DNA from 3 places in the Kitasatospora sp. NPDC034533 genome. Region 3 is predicted to be linked to each of the others. Evidence: riboswitches for the same ligand, from Rfam matches in the RefSeq annotation. Region 3 holds a riboswitch; each other region holds the start of a gene.

Region 1 (4,943 bases), on a different contig from region 3:
GGGAGGCCGGGCGGGTGGGGGGGGGGGTTAACCCCCCTCCCCCGCTCTCCCCCGGCGGGTGGCCGGCCCCGCCCACTCGCCGGCGAGCAGCGAGTACAGGTACGAGTCGGACCGGACCCCGTCCTCGGAGCGGTCGTGCCGCAGCCGCCCCTCCAGCCGGAACCCCAGGCCGCCGAGCACCCTGACGGAGGCCGTGTTGTCCACCGCCGTCCGGGCGGTCAGCCGGTGCAGGCCCAGCTCCCCGAAGGCGAAGCCGCAGAGCAGGCCGACGGTCTCGCCCGCGTAGCCGCGGCCCCAGCACTCGCGGGCCAGCACGCACCCGAGGTCGCCGGCGCGGTGCCCGCCGAGGGTGAGCGAGGCCTGCCCGATCGGCGGCGCGTCCCACGGGTCCTCGGCGTCGGCGAGCCGCGTGACGGCGAGCCGGTAGGTGTCTCGCTCCTCGGCCAGCGCCTCCTCCAGGTAGAGCTCCACCTGGTCGGCGCAGTCCTCCAGGCCGCTCGGGCCGAACGGCAGGTACCGGGTGACCTCCGGGTCGCCGAACAGCGCGTGCAGCGCGGCGACGTCGCCCTCGGTGTGGTGGTACTCGCGGAGGGCCAGTCGCGGGCCGGTGAGTCGTACGGGGACCATGGCTGCCGACCCTATCCCCGCCCGGCGGCTACCGTTCGGACCATGAACGACGAAGACCTGCGGCTCGCCCCGCGCACCAAGGCCGCCGACCTGCTCTCCTGGGCGGCCGAGCAGGGCCGCGCACCGGTGGCCGAGGAGCCGCTGCGCGCGGTGCTGGCGCTGCTGGAGCTGGGCGAGGGCAGGATGCACGACGGCTGGCCCGAACTGACCTCCGACGCGGTGGAGCACCTGCTGTACGAACGGCTCCACCTGTACGTCCAACCCGCCCCCGAGGAGGACCCGCTCGCCTACGGCGAGGCCGTCCGGCTGCTGATCGACCACCAGCGGGCGGTCCGGCGGCTGAACGCCAAGCGCCAGGAGCGGCTGCACGCCGAGGCCGAGTGGCAGGGTGAGGTCGCCGCCGGGCTGCTGCGCCGCGCCGACCTGGTGACCTGGCCCCGGCTGTACGCGCTGCTGCTGTACGCGTACGGGGTGGACGTCACGGACCCGCAGGCCGTACGGGACTGGCTGGCCGGCTTCGGCGAGCTGGCGCCCGAGGAGCGGTCGGCCGCGTTCGAGGCGCTGGTGCCGGCCGGCTGGCTGGACGAGCCGGACGAGCAGGGCTGGGGCCCGGGCCGGGTGCTGTCGGTGGGCATGGCCACGGACGGCGCGCGTCGGCTGCTGGAGCAGGGCCTGATGCGCCGCAGCTACCGCAACCTGGCCGAGCTGACCGCCCTGGGGCGGCCGATGCCGGACGAGCTGGCCGGGGACTTCGAGCGGTTCGAGGAGGCGGCGGTCGGCGCGGCCCTCGACCTGTTCGGCGAGTGGACGGTGCCGGGGCTGCCGCGGCTGCTGGTGACGGAGTTCCCGGAGCTGGCGCCGGAGCCGGGCCAGGAGGAGATCGAGGCGTACCTGGCGCAGCTGCCCGCCGAGGAGTGAGGACGCGCGGAGCCCCCGGGCCGGGGGCTCCGCGGCCGCGTCAGGGGTTGAGGCCGTGCTGCTGGAGCCAGGGCTCCGGGTCGACCGGGGCGCCGCCGCCCGGGCGGACCTCCAGGTGCAGGTGCGGGCCGGTGACGTTGCCGGTCGCGCCGACCTTGCCGATCTGCTGGCCGCCGGCGACCGGGCCGGAGCCCTTGGTGATCGAGGAGAGGTGGCAGTACCAGATCTCGGTGCCGTCGGGCAGCGTCTCGACGATCCGGTAGCCGTACGAGCCGGCCCAGCCGGCCGAGGTGATGGTGCCCTGGCCGAGCGCGTGGACCGGGGTGCCGGTGTCGGCGGCGAAGTCCAGGCCGGTGTGCAGGTTGGCCCAGTAGCGGGCGCTCTGGCCGTAGTGGGCGGAGAGCCGGTAGTCCGTCACCGGGAGGGTGAGGGCGGCGGCCTTGGCCCGCTCGGCCTCCTCGGCGGCGCGCTTGGCCTCGGCCTCCTTGGCGGCGGCCTTGGCGGCGGCCTCCTGCGCGGCCTGGAGGCGGGCGCTCTCCTCGGCGGCGGTGCGCTGGCTGTCGGCCTGGTGCTGGATGCGGGCGGCGAGCGCGAGGCCGGGGTCGGCGGCGAGCGCGACCGGGGTCTCGTCGGGGGCCTCGATGGCGGGGGCGGCGGCCGGGGTCGCCGAGGCGAAGCCGGTGGCGCCCAGGGTGGCGGCGACGGCGGTGACGCCGAGCAGCGGGGAGGCCCCGCGGGTCTGACGCGGCATCCGGTGGCGGTTGGTCTCGGCCTCCGCGGCGAAGGCCTCGGGACCGAAGTCCTCGGGGCCGTCCGTGCCGGGGTGGTCGAGGAGCTGGGTACCGGCCGCGAAGCCGGCCGGGTGTGCCGGGGTGTGCGTCGACGCCACGGAGGCGCGCTCCTTTCCTTCCTTCGCGCCTACCGGGTTAGCTGACGGGTTCGGAGCAGGAAGGTCTCCTACGGCCGGGCCGGAGCCCCGCCGATTCACCCCAAGGAACGTGGTTCCCCGGCTCCCTGGCCTGCCCGGAGGCCGGCCGGCGGGATTAGGCGACGGCGCACGGTGCCGTCTGGTTACGGCGTTGACGACCGCGCTGCGTTATCAAACGTTAATCCTAGGAGGCCCTGATTCCAAGCCATCCGTTTGGAGCAGCTTAGGCCCTGGTGAACGAACGTCAACGAACGACCCCTCATGCGGGCCCCCTCATGCACGGGCCCATCTGAGTACCCCTACTCATGTGCGGCCCGTCCCGGCGGCCACATCCTGGCGCCATGAACGCACCGATGCAGACCCGCACCACGGCCGCGTACTACGTCCAGGCCGTCCTCTCCTTCGCCCTGTCGGGCACCGCCCTCGCCGTCGGGATCGCCCGCCTGCCGGTGGGCGGGTGGACCAGGGCGTTCCTCGGGCTCGGCCTCCTCTACACCGTCACCTCCGCGTTCACCCTGGCGAAGGTGATCCGGGACCGCCAGGAGTCCAACGAGATGGTCACCCGGGTCGACCAGGCCCGGCTGGAGAAGCTGCTCAGCGAGCACGACCCGTTCAAGGTGGACGGGGTCTGAGCGCCTCCCCCGGCGCCGGGCGGTGCGATCGCTTGACGGCTAAGGCTATTAGCCTTAGCTTTATGGCTATCGGCAGCACCGCCGATTTCCCGCACCGGCGGCCCGAGGAGGACCACCCATGAACGGCACCGTCACCCCGAGCACCCAGTACCTGACCGTTCCCGGCGGCAGGATCTCCTACGACGACACCCGGCAGGGCGACGGCACCCCCGTCGTCCTGCTGCCGGGCATGCTCGACAGCCGGGCCGCCTACCGACACCTGCGCCCGCTGCTCACCGCCGCCGGCCACCGGGTGGTCACCATGGACCTCCGGGGCTTCGGCGAGTCCTCCCTGGTCTGGGACGACTACGGCCCGGCCGCCCTGGCCGGCGACGTCCTCGCCCTGCTCGACCACCTCGGCATCGAGCGCGCCGTCCTCGCCGGGAACTCGTACACGGGGGCGACGGTCGTCAAGGCCGCCGGGGACGCGCCCGAGCGGGTCGCCGGGATCGTGCTGATCGACGCCTTCATCGAGAACCCGCCGCCGGGCGCCCTGATGCGCGGCGCCATGGGCCTGCTGGGCGCCGCCTTCGTCCACTGGCCGGCCGCCTGGGGCTTCTACCTGCGCAAGATGGCCTTCCCCGGCGCCAAGCCCGCCGACTTCGACGCGTACGTGGACGGGCTGGTCGCCGCCCTGCGCACCCCCGGCCGCAGGACCGCCACCCGCGGGTACGTCCGGGGCGACTCGATGCCGGTCGGCTGGACGGCCGCGGTGCGCTGCCCGGCGCTGGTGGTCATGGGCAGCGAGGACCCCGACTTCCCGAAGCCGGAGCTGGTCGCCGACCGGCAGGCGGCCGCGCTGGGCGGCGCGCGGAAGGTGATGATCGAGGGCTCCGGGCACTACCCGATGGCCGACAACCCGGCGGCCACCGCGGACGCCCTGCTGCCGTTCCTCGCCGAGCTCGGCTGAGTCCGGCCCCGCCCCGCCCACCGAACTCCGCACGAAGGACCCGAGCCCATGCCCCGCGTAGGACTGACCCCCGAGCAGGTCGTCGACCACGCCCTCGCCCTCATCGACGACCAGGGCACCGAGGCCCTCACCCTGGCCTCGGTCGCCGCCCGGGCGGGCGTCGCCACCCCCTCGCTGTACAAGCACGTCAGCGGCGGCCTCGCCGAACTGCGGCGGCTGATCGCCGTCCGGGTCACCGGGGACCTCGCCGACCGGCTGGCCGAGGCGGCGGTCGGCCGCAGCGGGGACGACGCCGTGGCCGCCGTCCTGCGCGCCTACCACGCGTACGCCACCGAGTACCCGCACCGCTACGGCGCGCTCCCCCAGGCCCCGCAGCCCGACGACGAGCTGACCCGGGCCGCCGGGCGGCTGGTCGGCGTGATCATCGCCGTCCTGCGGGAGTACGGCCTCGACGGCGCCGAGGCGGTCCACGCCGCCCGGACCGTCCGCTCCCTCGCCCACGGCTTCGCCTCGCTCGCCGCCGCCGGCGCCTTCCAGCTCGCCGAGGACCTCGGCACCACCCACGACCGCCTCATCACCACCCTCACCACCGGCCTGCGCACCTGGCCCGCGTAGCGGGGCGCGATGGGGGCGTGCGACGGGGACGTGCGACCGGGGCGCGCCCACCCGACGGGGGCGCCCTCGCACCGGACGACGCCCCTTGGGAACACCGTGCGCACGAACCCCACACATTCCGGGACGCGATCCGGCCAACCGGCTCGAATCCGACGCTCGTCGCCGAGGCCGGTCGGACCGGCTCGATGCCTCGTCAGGCCGGGCGGTCGCGGGCGAACCAGTGCCGATTGACGCCGAATTGACTCGATATTGACGAGATCCGGTCACTTGGCGA
Region 2 (4,943 bases), on a different contig from region 3:
GATCATCCATGACACGAAGACGTAGAACAGCCCGACCCCGACCACCGAGATCAGCGTCGCCCGGGGCACCACCCGCTTCGGGTCGCGGGACTCCTCGCCGTACATCGCGGTCGACTCGAAGCCCACCCAGGACCAGAACGCGAAGAACAGCCCGAGCCCGGCCGCCTCCGCGCCCGAACTCCCGGCACCCTTCAGCGCGTTCAGCGGGTTCAGGGTCTCGGGCACGAGCCCGTCCGGGCCCCCGCCGGTGCCCAGCACCGCCAGCGAGACCGCGCCCAGCACTCCGACCTCCAGCACCAGCGCGACGCCGAGCACCCGGGCCGTCAGGTGCAGGTCGAACCAGGCCATCACCCCGATCACCGCCACGCCGCCCAGCGCGTACCAGCCCCAGCCGAGGTCCACCCCCAGCTGCGAACGGACCAGCCCGCGCAGCGAGTACGCGAAGAAGCCGATCGCCGAGGCCTCGGTGACGACGTACGCGAGCACCGCGAGCAGCCCCGAGGCCATCCCGACCACGCGCCCCAGCCCGTGCGAGACGTACCCGTAGAAGGCACCGGCCGCGGTGATGTGCCGGGCCATCGCCACGTACCCGATCGAGAACACCGTCAGCGCGACGGTCGCCACCACGTACGCGGCGGGCGCCCCGCCGCCGTTGCCCTGGCCGACGATGATCGGCAGGTTGCCGGTCATCGCGGTGATCGGGGCGGCGGTGGCGAGCGCCATGAACACCACCCCGACCAGGCCGACCGAGTCCGCCTTCAGCCGGTCGACCCCGTCGCTCGCGCGCCTCCGCCCGACCGTCTCCCCCACCGCGCCCCCGTTGCGGACCGCCATCCGGCCTCCTCGCCTCCCGGACCCGCCCGTCCGCCGGACCGGCCGGGCGCTGACCGACCGACAGCATCGCGCGCCGAGCACGCCCAGGGCGTCCGTGATCACCGTTCGCGGCAGCGGAGTTGACGTCCCGTTCGACGATTCGAACGGGGGCGGGAACGACAGTGGCCGGCCCGGCCGCACGAGGAAGTTCCCCGTGTGGCCGGGCCGGCCTGGGCGTGTCCCGCGCCCATGTCCGCCGTGCGGCGGTCACCCGGTCGAGCGGTCACCCGACATGACCATCCCGGAGGACCGATTCGCCCCGCAGCGGCGGCGGTTCCCGAGACCCCGCGGGTCAGAGCCCGTCAGAGGTCAGATCCCTCGGACTCAGAGCGCTCGGGCTCAGAGCGCGACGCCGTGCGCGCGCAGGTAGGCGACCGGGTTGATGTCCGAGCCGTACTCCGAGCCGTTGCGGATCTCGAAGTGCAGGTGCGGGCCGGTCACGTTGCCGGTGGCGCCGGAGAGGCCGATCTGCTGGCCGGCCTTGACGGACTGGCCGATCTTCACGCCGATCGAGGAGAGGTGGGCGTACTCGGCGTAGTGGCCGTCGGCGAGCTTGATCTCGACCTCGTTGCCGTAGGCGCCGCCGTTGCCGGCCTTGACCACGACACCGTTGGCGACCGCGCGCAGCGGGGTGCCGGTGGAGGCGACGAAGTCCTGGCCGGTGTGGTGACCGGAGGCCCACATCGAGCCGGCCACGCCGTAGGCGGTGCCGAGCTTCGGGTTGGCCAGCGGGGCGACGAAGCCGGAGGTGGCGGCGGCGACCGGAGTGGCGGTCACGACCTGGGTCGGGGTGGCGACCTGGAGCTGGGTCTGGAGCTGCTCGGCCGGCTTGGCGGCCTCGGTCCGCACCTGGACCTGGGCCTGCGGCTCGGCGGCCTGGGTCGCCGCAGCGGCGGGCTTGGCCGGCTTGGCGGGCTTGGCCGGAGCGGCCGGCTTCGCCGGGGCGGCGTCGGCGGACGGCGCGGCGGCGTGGCCCGGCAGCGCGAGCTGCTGGCCCGGGAAGATCAGGTTCGGGTCGGCGCCGACGACCGAGCGGTTCCGCTCGTACAGCGCGTGCCAGCCGCCCTCGACGTTCTTGACGTCGGCGATCTTGGACAGGGTGTCGCCGCTGACGACGCGGTAGCTCTCCTGCGCGGCCGGAGCGGCGGACCGCGCGGACTGGCCGGCGGCAACGGAAGCGGAGGCGGCCGGGGCGGCCGGGGCGGAGTGGGCCTCGGCGCTGATCGCGGTCACCAGCGGGAGGGCGAACGACACGCCGGTGACGGCGGTGGCGATGCCGATGCGGGCGGCGCGGGGCAGGGCGATACGACGAGCCTGTGCAGGCATGGAAGATTCCTCTCCGACGCCTGCGAGGTGAGCTGTCGGGTTCGGGCTGGAGTTGCCCGGCCGCATGCGCGGCTTCACCCCTAGCCGGTCCTGGACGCCCGCGCCCTGAGGCGCGAACTCCGGTCCGGCGACTTACCTGTGGGTCCCCCGCTCCTGCCGTACAGAGTTCGTTTCGAACCACCGGGCAGCGGCAGGACTCGGCGTTCCACCCGGTGGATCCGTCCGGACTGGCCGGGCGGTCGCTGAACTAAAACTCATCCGTTCGGGTGAAGCAATGTCGATCTCTTGAAACGGCAACGACTCCCCCGCACCCGGTGACCCTCCGCAGGCCCCGACGCACGATACGTACACAATCCATTCACCCCGCGCCACTGATCCACGACCCTGTGCCGAGATCGGGGACGCCGCGCAGCCGCCCGCTCACCCTCCGCGCCCGGCCGACACACCCGCCGGTGACCCTTGTCACGTACGCCCCGGGCAACGCAGGATTCGCCCGTGGCCACCTCCGAGGCCGGCACCCTGCGCCTGGGCACCGCGCAGGGTCGCTGGGTACTACTGGCGACGGTGCTCGGCTCCAGCATGGCGATGCTCGACGGCACCGTGGTGAACGTCGCGCTGCCCCGGATCGGCGCCGACCTCGGCGCCACCCTGGCGTCCCTCCAGTGGACGCTGAACGCCTACCTGCTCACCCTGGCGGGCCTGATCCTGCTCGGCGGGGCGCTCGGCGACCGCTACGGGCGGCGCAAGGTCTTCCTGGTCGGCGTGGTCTGGTTCGCCGTGGCGTCCGCGGCCTGCGCCGCCGCGCCGAACATCCAGGTGCTGATCGCCGCCCGCGCCGTCCAGGGCGTCGGCGGGGCGCTGCTCACCCCCGGCTCGCTCGCCATGCTCCAGGCCGTCTTCCACCCTGACGACCGTTCGGCGGCGGTCGGCCTCTGGTCCGGCCTCGGCGGGGTGTCGGCCGCGGTCGGCCCCTTCCTCGGCGGCTGGCTGGTGGACGGCCCCGGCTGGCGCTGGATCTTCCTGCTGAACCTGCCGCTGGCCGCCGCCGTGATCACGGTGACCACCCGATCGGTGCCGGAGAGCCGGGACGAGAGCGCCTCCGGCCGTTTCGACGTGCTCGGCGCCCTGCTCGCCGCCCTCGCCCTCGGCGCCATCACCTACGCGCTGACCGCGGCCGGCGAGGGCCTGTCCCCCGCGGTCTGGGTCAGCGGGGTGCTCGGGCTGCTGCTCGGCGCCGCCTTCGTCGCGGTCGAACGCCGGGCACCCGAACCGATGCTGCCGCTCGGCCTGTTCTCCTCCCGGCTGTTCACCGCGGTGAACCTGGTCACCCTGTGCGTGTACGCGGCGTTCAGCGGCGTCTTCTTCCTCCTGGTGGTGCAGCTCCAGATCGTGTCCGGGTTCTCGCCGCTGGTCTCGGGCTTCGCACTGGTGCCGATCACCGTGCTGATGCTGGCGCTCTCGGCGCGCGCCGGGCGCCTCGGCAAGCGGATCGGCCCGCGCATCCCGCTGACCGCCGGCCCCCTGCTGTGCGCCGCCGGGGTGCTGCTGATGCTGCGCACCGGCCCGGACTCCTCCTACTGGGCGGACGTACTGCCCGCCGTCGCGGTGATGGGCTGCGGGATGACGCTGCTGGTCGCACCGCTGACGGCGACGGTGCTGGCCGCCGTCGAGGTGCGGCACGCGGGCATCGCCAGCGGGGTCAACAACGCCGCCGCCCGCGCGGCCGGACTGCTCGCGGTGGCCGCCCTGCCGGCGCTGGCCGGGCTGAGCGGCGACGCCTACCGGGTGCCCTCCGCGGTCGACGCGGCCTTCCACACCGCGATGCTGATCTGCGCGGGCCTGCTGGTCGGCGGCGCCCTGATCGCCCTCGTGACCGTACGGGGCAATGTGCTCGCGCCCGAGGCGCAGCCGGTGGCCGAGCCGAACTGCGACTGGCCGTGCGGCCCGACCGCACCGCCGCTCGATCCGGGTCACGTCCCCGTGACGCGCGAGGGCCCCGCCACCGGTCCGGCAGCGGGGCCCTCGGCCGAGAACTGACGCTACGTCAGAGGATGTCGGCGGGCGCGTACTTGGCGGCCTCCGGGTAGGCGTCCGCGACGGCCTCCACCTGGCGGACCACCTCGGCGACCTGGGCGCCGGCCGCACCGGTGAAGGACAGCTTGTCGGCCAGCAGCGCGTCCAGCGCGGCCCGGTCCAGCGGGATCCGCTCGTCGGCGGCCAGGCGGTCCAGCAGTTCGTTCTCGCGGGCGCCCGCGCGCATCGCCAGCGCGGAGGCGACGGCGTGCTCCTTGATGACCTCGTGCCCGGTCTCCCGGCCGACCCCCGCGCGCACCGCGCCCATCAGCACCTTGGTGGTGGCGAGGAACGGCAGGTAGCGGTCCAGCTCGGCCTCGATCACGGCGGGGAAGGCGCCGAACTCGTCGAGGACGGTCAGGAAGGTCTCCAGCAGGCCGTCGAAGGCGAAGAAGGCGTCCGGCAGCGCGACCCGGCGCACCACCGAGCAGGAGACGTCGCCCTCGTTCCACTGATCGCCGGCCAGCTCGCCGGTCATCGAGGCGTAGCCGCGCAGGATGACGGCCAGGCCGTTGACGCGCTCGCAGGAGCGGGTGTTCATCTTGTGCGGCATCGCGGAGGAGCCGACCTGGCCCTCCTTGAAGCCCTCCGTGACCAGCTCGTGGCCGGCCATCAGGCGGATGGTCTTGGCCAGGCTGGACGGCGCGGCGGCCAGCTGGACGAGGGCGGTG
Region 3 (4,943 bases):
TTCGGCACCGGTCGGCCCTCCTCCGCCCGCTTCCTGCTCTACTCCGCCACCGGCTGGGACACCGGCGGCAAGGCCACCCCCGTCCTGCTGGTCCACGGCGCCAACGACAACGCCGACCGCGCCTGGGCGAACCCGGGGGAGAGCGGCGCCTGCGGTGCCGCGAGCTGCCCGTCCACCGGCCTCGCCCAGTACCTGTCCGGCACCGGCCACCGGGTCTTCGCGATCGGCTTCGCCCACAAGCACGGAGACAACCTGCTCCAGGCGCAGGCCGTCGGGGACGCCGTCGCGCTGATCCGGGACCGGCTCGGGGTCTCCCAGGTCGACGTGGTGGCGTGGAGCAAGGGCGAGGTCGCCGCCCGCGCGTACGTGTCCTCGGTGAAGCCCTCCTGGGGGAGGTCCTACGCGGGTGACGTGCGCCGCCTGATCACCCTCGGCGGACCGAACGGCGGGCTCGACTACGTGTACGCGCACGGCTGGGACTTCGACCTGGCCACCTGGCCGGCCTGCGGCGGCACCGCCAACGCGCCGTCCCCGCACCTCTACATGACCTGCTACGGCACGTACACCGCGCAGCCCTGCCTCGGCGTCCTGCCGAGCGGCGGACACGACTGCTTCCCGGGCCAACGCCAACTGCTCGCCCGCTGGGACGGCACCTACGGAGTGGACTCCACCGCCCAGGACTGGTGGACCACCTACTACGGCGGCCAGGGCTTCTACACCTCCGGCCAGGGCATCCAGGCGGCGATCGACGCGGGCTCGCTGATCGCGCCGCTGCGGCAGGCCGGCATCCCGGCCTCGGTGCGCACCTACCTGCTGGCGGGCGGGTCGGCGGACATCCCGGGCGTGCTCAACGAGAACCGCGGGCCGAGCGACGGCCTGGTGTTCACCGCGAGCGCGCTGGACACCACCGGCATCGCGACGGTCGGCGGCACCCGGCTGCTCAGCGGTCTCAACCACATGAAGCTCGCCTGGGCGCCGGAGGCGGAGAGCCAGGTCGACGCCTGGCTCGGCTGACCGGACCGGACTCAGGCCGAGCCACACGCGGCGGACTCGGCCCGACGTCCTCCCCTCCTGGCCCCTCCCGCTCCCGGAACTCGATCAACTCGACTGCGATCCGGCGTCGTTGATCGACACCACTGTGACCTGCGCGACAACCGGCCGGGCCGAGTTGTCCGTTCACGGACGGCCCGCCTAGCCTGCAACGGTCGTCCGCCCTCGCGGACCCCGTCGCCGGGACGCCGAGTCCTGTCCACCCGTCGGCGGGCCACCGAGTACCACAGCGGACGGGAGCGGGGGAACCAAGGTCAGCGCCCGGCCCGTACGCTCCCGCGTGCGGGCCGCGGCTAGGGGTGAAGCCGCTCCCCGGGCGGCCGGGCGACCTCAGCCCGAACCCGACAGCTCACCTCGCAGGCGTCGCCGAGGTGACCGCATGTCCACGCCCGAGAGCTCCACGCGCAGGCCCGCGCTCGTACCCGGCCGCCGCCGGGCACCGCGCCACGCCCGTCCGTCCCACCGCGGCCGCAACGCGGTCCTCGCCGCCGCCGGGGCGTTCGCCCTCAGCGGCGCGGGCCTGCTCGGGCTGCCGTCCATCACCGGTGCCCAGGCCACCACCGGCGCCGAGGCCGCCACCGGTGCTCAGCCCGCCACCGGTGTCCACGTAGCCGCCGCGCCGGCCGTCACCCAGGACCGCCTGGCCCCCGCCGCCATGGTCGCGGGCAAGGCTGCGGCCGCCACGCTCGGGCTGCACTCCTCGGACTGCGTCACCGCGAAGACCGTCGGGGTGGGCGTGCGCGACGCCCGTGGCAACAACCTCGACTTCCCCGGTCACGCGTCCGACGTGCGGATCTGCCCGGAGGGGTTCGACCTCACCAGCGCCGCGCGCACCCTGCCGGCCGGGACGTACACCCAGTTCGGCTTCTGGCAGGACCTCGACGGCACCTGGCACGACCTGGCCGCGCAGCAGCTGGTGGTCGCCGCCGCCGGAACCCCGACGCCGACGCGGACCCCGGCCACCCCGAGCCGGTAGAGCCGATCCCCGCCCCCCGATCCCCGACCGCTCGGCGGCGGGTGCGGGGCGGGGCCGTCCACCGGTGGGCGGTCGGCGGCGAGCGCCCACCGGCAGGACCGCGCGGCTCAGGAGCCGGCGGCCGGCGCGACGACCGTGATGTCGAACGGCTGCCGGTTGTTGCTCTCGTCCGGGTCGTCCGCGCCGTGCGCCTCGACCGAGCCCCCGCCCAGCGTTCCCACCGGCAGTTCCGGGTCGAGCCGGACCGGGACGAGGGCCGTCGCACTGCGTCCCTCCCGCAGCCCGGGCTCGAACGAGCACCGCACGACGCGGCCCTGGTCGCGGTTGCGGCCGAGCACCCGGCAGTCGGACGGGAAGTACGGGCCCTCGGGCGTGACCCCCTTGGGCAGGGTGACCAGGACGGTGAACGGGGAGGCCGTGGTGCCCGGGCCTCGGTTGCCGACGAAGGCGCGGACGGTGGTGGTGCCGCCGGGGGCGGCCGCGTCCGGGTCGAGCCGGACGACCTCCAGGTCGGCGCGGGACGGGCGGTCGGCGGTCGGCGCGGGCAGGGTGGTGGCCTCGGAGACCCCGGGTGTCACCGGCGCGGGCAGGGTGGTGGCCTCGGAGGTCGTGGGCGCGGGCAGGGTGGACGCACCGGGTGCGCCCGGCACGACGACCTCCACCGCGGGCCGGGGCTCGGGCCGCCGCAGCGCCCAGGACGGGTCGGTGGCCAGCATCGTCACCGCGCACCCCGCCGCCACGGCCGCGACGAGTCCGGCGCCGCCGAAGCCCCCGCCTCTCCCGGGGGCGCGCCGCGTGCCACCGTCCCGACCGCCACGGCCCCGCCCCTCACCGACCCGACCCTCACGGCTCCGACCCTCACCGCGCCGCACCTCGGCGCCCTGTGCCGTCTGGCCCCGCACGTCCCGGTCCTGCTGCTCCATCCCCGCTCACCCTGTCCTCGCGTCCCGGCAGCCCGCGCCGTCGCGGGCCGCGTCGGCACCAGGGTGGCGGAGCCGGCGCCGTCGCCGGGTGACAACCCGCCCGTCGTCCGCCCGAACGGATGACGCGGCGCACCGACGTGACCACGTGCGCCGGCGAGGGGAGTCAAGAGAGGTTGACGCGGCGTCAGGGCGCGAGGACCTGCCCCAGCCGGGCCGCGATCTGGTGCATCACCGGCACCAGCGAGGCGGCCCCGGCCTGCTCCTCCAGGGCGCGGATGCGGGCCTCGGGGCCGGAGACGGACAGCGCGGTGGGCGTCGGCGCGCCCGGGACGGCGAGCGCGATGCAGCGGACGCCGATCTCCTGCTCCTGGTCGTCGACCACGTAGCCGCGCTCGCGCGCCTCGGCGAGCTGGCGCATCAGCTCCTGAGGATCGGTGACGGTGTACTCGGTGTGCGCGGGCAGCGGATTGGGGCCGAGCACGGTGCGTGCCTCGTCCTCGGGCAACTGGGCGAGCAGCGCCTTGCCGACGCCGGTGCAGTGCGGCTGCACCCGTCGGCCGACCTCCGTGAACATCCGCATCGAGCGGCGTGACTGCACCTGGCCGACGTACACCACCTCGCCGCCCTCCAGCACCGCCAGGTTGGCGGTCTCGCCGGTGGCCTCCATCAGCTCGGCCAGGTACGGGCGGGCCCAGCTGCCGAGCAGCCGGCCGGCCGTCTCGCCGAGGTGGATCAGCCGGGGACCGAGGGTGTACCGGCGCGCGGTGTCCTGGCGGACATAGCCCTGCTGGACGAGGGTACGAACCAGCCGGTGGATGGTCGGCATCGGGAGGCCGGAACTGGTGGAGAGCTCGCTGAGCGTGGCCACGCCGCCGGAGTCGGCCAGCGCCTCCAGGAGTTGGAAGGCGCGCTCGACGGACTGCACGCCGCCACTCGCGCGGTTGGTGCCTGTCGTCGATGCTGGGTCGGGGGTCGCGGCCACCGGCGTTCCCTTCGCTGTCGGGGAGGAGTAGAGTCCCGGCGATCTCTTCAACAAACCGTTGAAATTCTGTATCGCGGAAACTACTCTCCACTTTACAGAATCGAACTCGCCGGTAGGCGGGTCCGGATCGTGGAAGTTCCCCCGAGGAAGTTCCCACTGGAGCTCCCTTCGCCAGGTTCAACCGTCTTAGGAGTGTCCTGCCCATGGCTGCAGATCAGGGGCCCGTCGGCGCCTCCCCCGTCGCTCCGGCCGTCACTGTCGCCGGTCCTCGCGTCCACCGGGCGGAGGAGGTGCTCACTCCGGAGGCGCTCGCCTTCGTCGCTGGGCTCCATCGAGCCTTCGAAGAACGCCGGCAGGAACTCCTGGCCAGGCGCAAGGCCCGCCGCGCCGAGATCGCCGCCACCGGCACGCTGGACTTCCTCCCCGAGACCGCCGCCGTCCGGGCCGGGGACTGGAAGGTCGCCGAAGCGCCCCGCGCCCTCCAGGACCGCCGGGTGGAGATCACCGGTCCGACCGACCGCAAGATGGTCATCAACGCGCTCAACTCCGGCGCGAAGGTCTGGCTCGCCGACTTCGAGGACGCCACCTCCCCGACCTGGGAGAACGTGGTCAGCGGCCAGGTCAACCTGATCGACGCCTTCGAGGGCCGGATCGACTTCACCAGTGCGGCCGGCAAGGCCTACGCCCTCAAGCCCGCCGCCGAACTCGCCACCGTCGTGGTCCGCCCGCGCGGCTGGCACCTGGACGAGAACCACCTGCTGGTCGACGGCACCCCGGTGGCCGGCGCGTTCGTCGACTTCGGCCTCTACTTCTTCCACAACGCCGCCCGGCTGCTGGCGAAGGGCGCCGAGGACCCCAACTCCGGCCCGTACTTCTACCTGCCGAAGACGGAGAGCCACCTCGAAGCCCGGCTGTGGAACGACGTGTTCACCCACGCCCAGGCCGAACTCGGCATCCCGTACGGCACCGTCCGGGCGACCGTGCTGATCGAGACCGTCACCGCCGCGTTCGA

What was found. Region 3 has a riboswitch for cyclic di-AMP ahead of ACZ55U_RS31610 (hypothetical protein). Riboswitches for the same ligand answer to the same signal wherever they lie in the genome.
Region 1: it holds a riboswitch for cyclic di-AMP, as region 3 does, so the genes downstream of both, ACZ55U_RS24400 (M23 family metallopeptidase) here and ACZ55U_RS31610 (hypothetical protein) in region 3, are expected to answer to the same signal.
Region 2: it holds a riboswitch for cyclic di-AMP, as region 3 does, so the genes downstream of both, ACZ55U_RS14415 (M23 family metallopeptidase) here and ACZ55U_RS31610 (hypothetical protein) in region 3, are expected to answer to the same signal.

The regions. Positions count from the first base shown of each region.
Region 1 covers NZ_JBVITE010000038.1:47,670-52,612, reverse strand. Annotated here, with positions in the region: gene ACZ55U_RS24410 (GNAT family N-acetyltransferase) at 28-627, opposite strand; gene ACZ55U_RS24405 (hypothetical protein) at 670-1,545, shown strand; gene ACZ55U_RS24400 (M23 family metallopeptidase) at 1,586-2,434, opposite strand; cyclic di-AMP (ydaO/yuaA leader) riboswitch at 2,447-2,605, opposite strand; gene ACZ55U_RS24395 (YiaA/YiaB family inner membrane protein) at 2,815-3,105, shown strand; gene ACZ55U_RS24390 (alpha/beta fold hydrolase) at 3,224-4,054, shown strand; gene ACZ55U_RS24385 (TetR/AcrR family transcriptional regulator) at 4,103-4,669, shown strand.
Region 2 covers NZ_JBVITE010000016.1:35,022-39,964, reverse strand. Annotated here, with positions in the region: gene ACZ55U_RS14420 (APC family permease) at 1-834, opposite strand, end outside; gene ACZ55U_RS14415 (M23 family metallopeptidase) at 1,213-2,199, opposite strand; cyclic di-AMP (ydaO/yuaA leader) riboswitch at 2,202-2,339, opposite strand; gene ACZ55U_RS14410 (MFS transporter) at 2,695-4,236, shown strand; gene purB (adenylosuccinate lyase) at 4,244-4,943, opposite strand, start outside.
Region 3 covers NZ_JBVITE010000063.1:28,994-33,936, forward strand. Annotated here, with positions in the region: gene ACZ55U_RS31605 (esterase/lipase family protein) at 1-1,014, shown strand, start outside; cyclic di-AMP (ydaO/yuaA leader) riboswitch at 1,266-1,414, shown strand; gene ACZ55U_RS31610 (hypothetical protein) at 1,430-2,026, shown strand; gene ACZ55U_RS31615 (hypothetical protein) at 2,134-2,742, opposite strand; gene ACZ55U_RS31620 (IclR family transcriptional regulator) at 3,134-3,931, opposite strand; gene aceB (malate synthase A) at 4,135-4,943, shown strand, end outside.